2 regions of the Corallococcus silvisoli genome follow, and region 2 is predicted to be linked to the other one. Evidence: riboswitches for the same ligand, from Rfam matches in the RefSeq annotation. Region 2 holds a riboswitch; the other holds the start of a gene.

Region 1 (5,206 bases), on a different contig from region 2:
TAGAGGGCCTGGACCTTCAGGGGGTTCCCGAGCGCGTGCAGCACCACATCGGGCGCGATGCTCCCCACCAGCAGGTGGAACTGCCCGGCCGCGAGCCACCGCGCCACCTCCTCCGGGTCCAACCACCGTATCCGCCCTGTCTTCGCGTCCCGCAGGTAGCGCGGCTCCAGGCTGAACCGCCCCGCGTCCGTGTCACCCAGGGCCCGCTGCACGCACTCCAGTGCCGCCGCGTGCTTGGCCTCTCCCAGTTGCATCGCCCGCGTCACCTGTCGCCCATTCGCGTCCACCACCTTCTCCCGGCACACCTCCGGCGAGGTCCGCTTCCCCGGCCCCAGCATCCGCTCGTTCACTTCGAAGTTCGCCTGCTTCGCGCACTCCACCAGCGCCCGCTCCACGCGCGCCACCTCCGCCGCTTCCCACAGGCGCATCATCGCGGCGGCCTGGCCGGCCCGCGCGGCCGCCCGCGACAGCCACGGCAGCACCGCGTCCTCACCCACCTGCGACGCGCACGCCGGGCTTCGCAGACATCCGGCCGTCGCGGAGTCCATCGACGCCTGTGAATAGCTCCGGGGCGCCCTCACCTCCGGCCCCGCGCACGCGGTCCACAGGAGGTAGCACAGCCACCACATCCTTCGGAGAGGAGTCACGTCGTGCCTCCTCGCACGAAAGCGCGAGCGCCTTCAACCCAACGCACTCGTGGACACTTGGCGGATGTGAACCGCGCGGCTAGCGTGCCTCCCGCCGACGGTGCCTCGCGGGAGTCCGCGAGGTTTAGCAAGGGAATCCGGTGCGAATCCGGAGCTGCCCCGCAGCGGTGAGTGGGAACGAACGCTGTCACACGCACTGGTCCGGAGTCGGACTGGGAAGCGACGGCCAGTAGACGCCACGGAGGCATCCCCATCAGGTGGGGAGCGCTCCGGAAGCACGCCCACGAGTCCGAAAACCTGCCTTCGGCCCCTGCGGAGGATCGTCTCCGACAGGGCGGTACCCCGGCCCCTCGCGGGAAGGTCCGGTCATCCCTCGCGGTCCCGTGCGTCCGCCACCGCCCGCGTCCCGGGCCCGGGAGCCGTGTGTCCCGGATCCGACGGCGCTCGGCGCTGGCGGCACCGCACGCCAGGAGTCCTTGCCATGACGTCCCCTTCTTCTTCCCTCCCTCCGTCCGCCACCGAGACCCGCATGGTCGACATGGTCTTCCCCGACCAGACCAACCACTACGGCACGCTCTTCGGCGGACAGGCGCTGCGGCTGATGGACATGTCCGCGTTCATCACCGCCAGCCGCTACGCGCGACGCACCGTCGTCACCGCGTCCAGCGAACGCGTGGACTTCCACACCCCCGTGCGCCAGGGCCAGCTGGTGGAGCTGGTGGGCCGCGTCGTCGCCACCGGCCGCACCTCCCTCACCGTGGACGTGGAGCTCTACTCGGAGGACCTGCTGTCCGGCGCGCGCCTGCTGTGCACGCGCGGGCGCTTCATCCTGGTCGCGCTCGACGCGGAGCGGCGTCCCACCGCGGTGCCGCCGCTCGCGCCGGAGAACCAGACATGACAGACATTGCCTTGACACCTGAAACAAGCCGGGCGTATAGACGACGCCATGCTGGTGCCTGGGTTTACCCAGGCTGAAAAGGGAACCCGGTCCGAATCCGGGGCTGCCCCGCAGCGGTAGGTGAGAACGACCGCCGTCCATGACACTGGAGCCCGTGTGGGCCCCGGGAAGTGACGGCCAGTAGGAACCCCGGCCCGCCTCACGCCGGACGCGCTCACAAGCCCGAAGACCTGCCCGCATCCGGCCCGTGGGAGACATCCACGGACGGTTCGACCTGGAGCCCCGAGGGAGGGCGGGAAGGTCCGAGCGCAAGCCCCTGTCTTCACAGGGATTTTCGCCTCGGCACACTCCCCTTCTCCCTTCGTGTCTCCAGCCACCCGCGGGGGTGGGGGTCGGTGTCTTCGGGCCCGTCCATGGCCCGGGTGCGCGGCGTCGCACCGGGACACCTCGCCTCCTCCTTCGTGGGTCACTGGCCGGGCGACGCGGGTCGCCCGTTAGGACGAGCGATGCGTGGAGTGCGGCGAAGACAGCGCGAAGCAGTGACAGGACGCGGAAGCCAGACACGGCACGGGAGGCCCCGGGCGCGGCGCGCCTGACGCCTCTTCGCGCATTCCTCCTCTCAATTCCTTTCATCCACCGCGAGCGCGCCCTCCACGCGCGCCGCCTGGGGAGACGTCTGTCTTTGAACGCCATCCGCTACCCGGACGGGAACGTGCTCCTGCGCAACCTGTCGCGCGAGTTCCCCGTCGTGACCCACGGCCAGGGCATCTACCTGTACGGCGCGCAGGGCCGCCGCTACCTGGACGGCTCCGCGGGCGCGCTGGTGGCCAGCGTGGGCCATGGCAACCGCGAGGTCGCGGACCGCGTCCATGAGCAGCTCCTCCAGGTCGCGTACGTCAACGGCACCCACTTCACCACCGAGGTGACGGAGGCCCTGGCCACCCGGCTGTGCGAACACGCGCCCCAGGGACTCAAGCGCGCGGCCTTCCTGGGCTCCGGTTCGGAGGCCATCGAGGCGGCGGTGAAGTTCGCCCGGCAGCTCTGGGTGGAGCGCGGACAGCCCCAGCGCTCGCGCGTCATCACGCGCGTGCCCGGCTACCACGGCAACACGCTCTACGCGCTGTCCATGTCCGGACGGCCGCACTACCAGACGTTCTTCGGCCCCATGCTGTCCCAGGTCGTCACCACGCCCGCGCCCTACCCCTACCGCTGCGGCCTGGAGGACTACGCGCGCGACGGGGCGGCGCACTACGCGCGGCACCTGGAGGAGGCCATCCAGCGCGCGGGGCCCGACACGCTCGCCGCGTTCGTGGCGGAGCCCGTCATCGGTTCATCGGCGGGAGCGTCCGTGCCGCCGCCCGGCTACTTCGAGGCGGTGTCGGCCGTCTGCCGGCGCCACGGCATCCTGATGATCGCCGACGAGGTCATGTGCGGCTGCGGGCGCACCGGCCGCTTCTTCGCGAGCGACCTCATGGACTTCACCCCGGACGTGCTCGTGATGGGCAAGGGGCTGAGCGGTGGCTACGCGCCCCTGAGCGCGGTGCTGGTGCGCGAGGACCACCTGGAGGAGCTGCGCCGGGGCTCCGGCGGCTTCATGCACGCGCAGACGTACCTCCAGGCGCCGTGCATGACGGCCGCGGGGCTCGCGGTGCTGGACTACTACGAACGGCACGACCTGGTGGCGCACGCGGAGCGCGTGGGCGCCTACCTGCAACGCCGGCTGCGAGAGGTCCTGCTGCCCCTGCCCCACGTGGGCTCCGTGCAGGGCGTGGGGCTGATGGCGGGCGTGGAGCTGGTGGAGGACAAGGCCACGAAGCGGCCCTTCCCTCGCGCGCGCAGGGCCGTGGAGGGGCTGCTCGCGGAGCTGTTCGCGCTGGGGCTCATCCTCTGGCCCAACACCGGCCACGCCGACGGGACGAACGGCGACCTGGTGATGGTGGGCCCGCCGTTGATCATCACCGAGCCCCAGGTGGACGAGCTGGTGGACCTGCTCGCCCGGGGCCTGACCCGTTTCCTGGAGCGGCCATGACCTTTCGCATCACCTATTCGGTGCTGGACGCGGACCTGACGGAGCTGCACGCGCGCTTCGACGCCGCGCTCGCCACGGTGCGCGCGCGCCTGGGCGCGGAGTACCCGTCCTGGATCGCCGGCAAGGCGCACCACAGCGGGGACCTGCTGGACAGCCGCAACCCCACGCGGCCCTCCGAAATCATCGGGCGCTTCCACCGCACCGCGCCCGGCGAGGTGGGCCGCGTGGTGCGCGCGGCGAAGGACGCCCAGCGCGCGTGGGGCGCCACCGCGTGGGAGGAGCGCGTCCAAATCCTGCGCCGCGCCGCCGACCTCATCTCCGAGCGCCGGTGGGAGCTGGCGGCGGGGATGACGCTGGAGGTGGGCAAGAACCGGCTGGAGGCCCTGGGCGACGTGGAGGAGGCCGCGGACCTGCTGCGCTACTACGCCGGGCAGGTGGAGTCCGCGCGCGGCTTCCACCTCCCCATGGCGCGCCTGTCTCCCCGCGAGGACACGCGCAGCGTGCTGCGCCCCTACGGCGTCTTCGTCGTCATCTCCCCCTTCAACTTCCCGCTCGCGCTGGCGGCGGGGATGAGCGCGGGCGCGCTGCTGGGCGGCAACGCCGTCATCCTCAAGCCCAGCGAGGAGGCCCCGGGTTGCGCGGACGGCCTCTTCCACGCCTTGAAGGACGCGGGCCTGCCGGACGGCGTGTTCCAGGTGGTGCACGGCGAGGGCGAACGCCTGGGCGCGGCGCTGGTGCGCCACCCCGCGGTGGACGGCGTGGCCTTCACCGGCAGCAGCACGGTGGGCATGGAGATCCACCGCCAGCTCACCGCGGAGCACGTGCGGCCCGCGCTGCTGGAGCTGGGCGGGAAGAACGCGACCGTTGTCTGCAAGGACGCGGACCTGGAGGCGGCGGTGGAGGGCTGCCACCGCTCGGCGTTCGGGATGTCCGGCCAGAAGTGCAGCGCGCTGTCGCGCATCTACGTGCACGAGGACGTGCGCCGCGACTTCCTCGAACGGCTGGCCCGGAAGGCCCGCGACACGGTGGTGGGGGACCCCGCGCTCGCGTCCGTCTTCATGGGGCCGGTCATCAACGCGGCCTCCGTCCGCCGCTTCGAAGAGGCCGTGGCGGAGGCGCGGCGCGACGGCACCGTGCACGCGGGCGGCGGCGCACCGGCCCTGGACGCGTCGCTCTCGCACGGCCACTTCGTCGCGCCCACGGTGGTGGAGCTGCCGCACGACCACCGGCTGATGCGCGACGAGCTGTTCCTGCCCTTCGTCGGCGTGGCGACCTTCCGCACGCTGGACGAGGCGCTGGCGCGGCTCAACGACAGCGCCTACGGCCTCACCGCCGGCATCTTCAGCGAGGACCCGGCCACCGTGGAGGCGTTCATGGCCCGCGCGGACGCCGGGGTGCTCTACGCCAACCGCCGCACGGGCGCGACGACGGGCGCGTGGCCCGGCGTGCAGCCCTTCTGCGGCTGGAAGGCCAGCGGCTCCAGCGGCAAGGGCGGCTGCGGTCCCTATTACGTCTCGCAGTTCATGCGCGAGCAGTCCCAGACCCGGATGGGTTGACCTGGAAGACCCCATGCACCCGCTCTATCCCGAAGTGAAGGTCGCGCCCCCGGGGCCCAACGCCCGGGCCATCATC
Region 2 (5,206 bases):
TCGCGGAGGTCACCAGCGCGTAGACGCCCAGGCCGGACGACACCGTGTCCAGCCCCCCTCCGTTGATGAAGAACGCGTCGGCCATGCCCGCGGCGGAGTAGTTGCCCGGCGCGCTCAGGTAGAGGGCGGCGTCCCGCGAGGACGGCTCCACCACCGCGACGCTGCCCGGGAAGCCCGCGGCCGGCTTCGTGTAGCCCGCGAGCAGCCGCGTGCCGTCATAGGCCAGGAAGTAGGACGGGAAGGTGTTCGCGGCGTCGGCGCGATCCGCGGGAGCGAGCACGGTCTCGAGCGCGGCCTCCCCCAGCTTCACCTCCGGCCAGGTGCCCAGCGCGAAGAAGTCGCGGCCCGTGGCCGTCGTGCGCAGCGCGAAGAGCGAATACGTGGGGCCGGGCGTGGCCACCACCGCGACCACGTTCGGGGACAGGGACGCGGCCTCCAGCACGGTGAAGCCCGCCTGGAGCTGGAGCGTGCCCAGCTTCGCCTCGCGCGGCACGGCGTCGCACGCGTCGGTGCCGCCGTCCGTGCCCGCATCCGTCCCGGCGTCCGTCCCCGCGTCCGAGCCAGGACCCGCGTCGGTGCCGGCATCCGTGCCCGCGTCGGGAACGATGTCCACCGGGACGCACTTGTTCTCCACGCACATCCAGGACCGGCCTTCCGAAATCGGGGCCTGGTCGCGGCACTCGGCGGCGTCCTCGCACTCGTTGTCGCCGCAGCCTGTCCCGCCCAGCACCACCGCCAGCAGGGCGCCCATCAGCGCCGCGCGCTGGCCCTTCGCGCCCACCCGCTTCGTGTCGGTCCGCATCGTGTCCTCGTTCCTTGCCCGCCGCGTGGAGGCGGCGGGGCTTCCTGGCGGGAGGCGGGACGGGCACGAAGGCGCTGGAGCTCCTGTCGCGCGGCGCGACCTGGAGTCCTGTCTTCGCCGTCAGCTCCCCGCGGAGGTTCCGGTCTGTGTCCGGGCCCTCCCCGAATGGGAGGAGGACACCGGGTCGTCGCCAGGTCTTCGGACTCACGAGGACGGGGTGCTTGCGAACACCGTCCCTGCTCACCGCTGCGGGGCAGTCCCGGACTCACACCGGGTTCCCTGGACGCCCTCACGCCCCATGGCGCGATGGCATCGATGACGGGGCGGGACTATGGCGCCCCCGGGTCAATGTCAATGCGGCGAGGGCTCCACCGCGGCACCAGGAGGGAGGCGGGCGTGTCATCCCGGCGCTCCCACCCGGGAAGCCTCCCCCACCCCGAATCCACGGGATGGGCACGCGGCGCCCGGGACCGTCCGGTGGAGAACGGTCCCGGGTCCCGCCGCGCGTCGCGGACTACGGCAGCTGCACGCCGTTCACCACGGCGACGGCGTCCAGGTCGAAGCCGCCGCTGATGCCCGCGTAGCCATTGGCGCCGGAGTCGCGGATGCGCACGAAGCGCGCGCGGGTGAGGCCGACGTCCGCCAGGTCGAAGCCATCTCCCCCCGCCACGGCCGGGTCGGTGGGCGAGATGCCATTGCCGGGGCTCGAGTACACGGGCTTCACGCCCGCGCAGCCCGGGAAGTCGTTCGCCACGTCGGAGGACGCGCACGGGAACTCGTGCCAGGTGACGCCGTCGTCGCTGACGGCCACGACGCCCGTCTCCGCGAACGGCTTGCCGCTGGGCTTGAGGAACGCGTTCTCGAACACGAGCAGGTCCACGCCCGGCCCATCCGTCACCGCGATGTCGGTGAACTCCAGGATGATGACGCCGTTGCGTCCGAGCGACAGCACGTCCAGCGAGCCCGAACCCGCGCCAGCGCCCTGCGGAGGCCCGAGCACGATGCCCGGCAGCTGGCTCTGACCGAAGCCCGCGCCGGCGCCGGGCGTGAAGGACACGATGCGGTCCGCGAACGGATCCCCGACCAGCGCCTGGTCCTGGAAGCGGTCCGGCGAGTCCTCACCACCGCACGCCACGGACAGGAGCGCGGCGAGCCCCATCGCGAACCGCTTCGAGAGAAGGGTCTTCATGGGTGTTCTCCGGATGAGGGTCATCACGGGGCCTGCTGGATGCGGACCAGCCGCGCGCCGTTCTTGTCATCCACGGCCACGAGCAGGTCCGCGCCAATGGAGGTGATGCCGGTCACGCTCGTGCACTGGTCCGCGTAGACGAGGACCGGCTGACGGGCACCGACGGTGACGGTCGCGCCGGCGTTGGTCACGGTGAAGGCGAAGCGCGAGATGTCCGTCCCGGCGAAGTTGTAGTTGGGCGGAACGTAGTCGCCGCGAAGCACCGCCACGCCCTCGCCCTGACCCGCGGCGGCGACGAAGTTGGAGCCCACGGCGAGCGCGGGCGCGTCCGCCACGGCGAACGGGGTGCCCGAGGAGAGCGCCTGGGCAATCGCCGCGGGGGCCACCGCGCGGCCCTCGTTGAGGTAGGTGGTGCCGGAGTAGTAGCCGAGCATCGCGACGCCGTTGGTGGACACGGCGGTGAAGCCGCTGCCATCCGTGTCGGGCGGGAGCGTTCCGACCTTCAGGGCGGTGAACGGCGAGGTATCCGTCTTCAGCGCGTAGATGCCCAGGCCGGCCGACACCGTGTCCAGGCCGCCGCCGTTGATGAGGAACGCGCCCGGCACGACACCCGCGGAGAAGTTGCTGGGCGCGGAGAAGTAGACGGAGGAGGCAGGCGTCACGGTGTCATAGACCCCCACGGAGCCCGGGAAGCCCGCGCCGGACTTCGTGTACCCCGTGAGGATGCGCTGGCCGTCCGACTCCACGAAGGAGCTGAGGAAGAGCGACGTGGAAGGGCCCCGGTCGGCGGGCGCGGCCACGTCGAAGAGCGGCGTCGCGCCCAGCGTCACCTGCGGCCACGTGCCCAGCGAGTACAGCGCATGCGGGCCGACATAGCCGACCGACACCACCGTGTAGAGCGAGTACGTGGGTCCGGGCGTGACGCCCACCGGGCCCGCGGAGGCAGGCAGCGGCGCGGCCTCACCGGCCACGAAGCCCGCCTGGAGCTGGAGCGTGCCCAGCTTCGGGTCGTAGGCCGCGCTCGCGCACGGGTCGGAGCCAGCGTCCGTGCCCGCGTCGGTGGTGCCGGCATCCGTGCCCGCGTCGATGGTGCCGGCGTCCGTGCCCGCGTCGATGGTGCCAGCGTCCGTGCCCGCGTCGATGGTGCCAGCGTCGGTGCCCGCGTCGATGGTGCCAGCGTCAGTGGTGCCCGCGTCGGTGGTGCCAGCGTCGGTCTCCGTCCCCGCGTCGGGCACGGGGTTGGACTTCAGCTCGCAGCGGTTCTCGACGCAGGCGTAGCGCTGTCCCTCGGGAGGGGTGCCCTTGTCGCGGCAGTCGAACTCATCGATGCACTCGTCTCCGCAGCCCGTGCCGGTCAGCGCCATGGCGAAGGTCGTCAGCACCAGCACGAGGCCCCGCCCTGAAATCATCCGCTCTGTCTTCATCCGCGACTGCTCCCTTGCATCGCCCCCACGGGCGAGGTGATTCCAAGGGGCGAGGGACGGAGAGCGGACCGCGAACGAAGGACACGTCAGGACACGACACGCCGCGCGAGCGGAAGACCTCCGTCACCTCCCCTCGGAGGCTCCGGTCTGGCCATGCCCGGGGGCATGGGTCGTGGCAGGTCTTCGGACTCGCAGGCGCGGGAGAGCCCTCATCGGGTCACCCACCTACTGGCCGTCGCTTCCCAGCCCACTCGGGGGCCAGTGCTTGCGAGGACGGCGTTCGTTCCTGCTCACCGCTGCGGGGCAGTCCCGGCTTCACACCGGGTTCCCTTTAAACTCCGCCTCTGCATGAGGAGGAGTACCGACGACGGTCGCTGAAGTATGGCGGAAGGCAAGGCTTGTCAATACGAGCGCCTGCAACGCTTCACGGCACCGCGACGATGTCGATGGCATTGGACACCGAGCGCCGCGGGTCCACCGGACACGCATCCAGCGCCGCGCCCTTCGCCTCGGGCGTGGAGTTGCCGCGCCGCTCGACGAACTGGCCGTCGCGCACCTCCACCACGAACACGCGGCCCGCGTTCACGTCCGTGACGTACACGGCATTGCCCACCACCGCGAGCCGGCCGCCCACCGCGAGGTTGCAACCCGTCTCCGGCCCTCCGGTGCAGCCCGGCGACAGCGCGTACGAGGCCACGGGCCGGTCGTCCTTCACCAGCACCAGGCCCGTGGCGCGCACGGACTTCGCGCGGTAGCCGCTCGCGGTATCGAACACCGCCTCTCCCAGGCAGCTCACCACCAGTTGGTCGCCCACCGCCTGCACGTCGCCCGCGTTGAGACAGTCCTTCGCGCCCAGGTCAATGGCATGCACCCCGCCGTCCGCGGGGTCGATGCGCGCGAGCATCCCGGGGCCGTTGGGCAGATAGTCATTCACGGGGTTCAGGTTGGTGAGCGCCACGTAGACGCCCGCGTCCACCGACACGGCGGCATAGGGGAGCGCCATCGTCGTCCCGCCATCGAACGACTTCAGGTCCAGCCCCGTGAGCGGAACGGTGTCCACGAGCCGGGGATGCTCCGGGTCGCTCACGCTGACGCGCGCCACGGCGTTGCCCTGCCGGAAGTCGGAGCCGGCCGTGCCGAAGAGTGGGATGTAGAACGTGTCGCCGCGCTTCGCGATGACCTGCGGGCTGGTGTTCGCGCCCAGGTTCACCTGCCCCACCGTGCGCAGCCCCAGGCCTCCGCCCTGCGACGGTCCTTCCCGCTTGAGCACCTGGAGCGTGTTGTTGACGGAGTCGAGGACATACACATACGGAGGGTCCACGAGGATGTCATTGGGTGACGCCGCCACCGCGCCCAGCGAATCCTCCTCCACCACCGTCCCCAGCGAGCCCGCCAGCGCCTGGGACAACACCGAGCGCGCCGCGTCCGCCGCCAGCACCACCCCGTCCCACGCCGCGAGCGACTGCACGCCGGAGCCGAACTGCCGCCGGGGCCCCATCCGGTCCGTCCCCGCCTGGATGCCGACCAACTGCCCGTTGGTGTAGCAGGCCGTCACCACGTCATACATGCACCGGCCCGCATGACAGGACTGCACGTCCGGACACGCCGCGCCGCACGCGCCGCAGTTCAGCGGGTCGCTCGCGAGCGCGACGCAACCGTCGCCGCAACGCTCGGTCCCGGGAGAGCACCCCTCGCGGCACGTGCCGGACTCACAGACCTGTCCGGAGGGGCACGCGGCGCCACACGCGCCGCAGTTCAGCGGATCACTCGCGAGTGCCACACACGCGGCGC

What was found. Region 2 has a riboswitch for cobalamin ahead of GTY96_RS26540 (hypothetical protein). Riboswitches for the same ligand answer to the same signal wherever they lie in the genome.
Region 1: it holds a riboswitch for cobalamin, as region 2 does, so the genes downstream of both, GTY96_RS35590 (aminotransferase family protein) here and GTY96_RS26540 (hypothetical protein) in region 2, are expected to answer to the same signal.

What each region holds. Positions count from the first base shown of each region.
Region 1 covers NZ_JAAAPJ010000028.1:69,067-74,272, forward strand. Annotated here, with positions in the region: gene GTY96_RS35580 (hypothetical protein) at 1-647, opposite strand, end outside; cobalamin riboswitch at 742-954, shown strand; gene GTY96_RS35585 (acyl-CoA thioesterase) at 1,129-1,545, shown strand; cobalamin riboswitch at 1,581-1,797, shown strand; gene GTY96_RS35590 (aminotransferase family protein) at 2,228-3,574, shown strand; gene GTY96_RS35595 (aldehyde dehydrogenase family protein) at 3,571-5,130, shown strand; gene GTY96_RS35600 (acetyl ornithine aminotransferase family protein) at 5,144-5,206, shown strand, end outside.
Region 2 covers NZ_JAAAPJ010000014.1:110,880-116,085, forward strand. Annotated here, with positions in the region: gene GTY96_RS26530 (hypothetical protein) at 1-802, opposite strand, end outside; cobalamin riboswitch at 975-1,134, opposite strand; gene GTY96_RS26535 (cell surface protein) at 1,317-1,991, opposite strand; gene GTY96_RS26540 (hypothetical protein) at 2,015-3,415, opposite strand; cobalamin riboswitch at 3,573-3,797, opposite strand; gene GTY96_RS26545 (MXAN_6577-like cysteine-rich protein) at 3,840-5,206, opposite strand, start outside.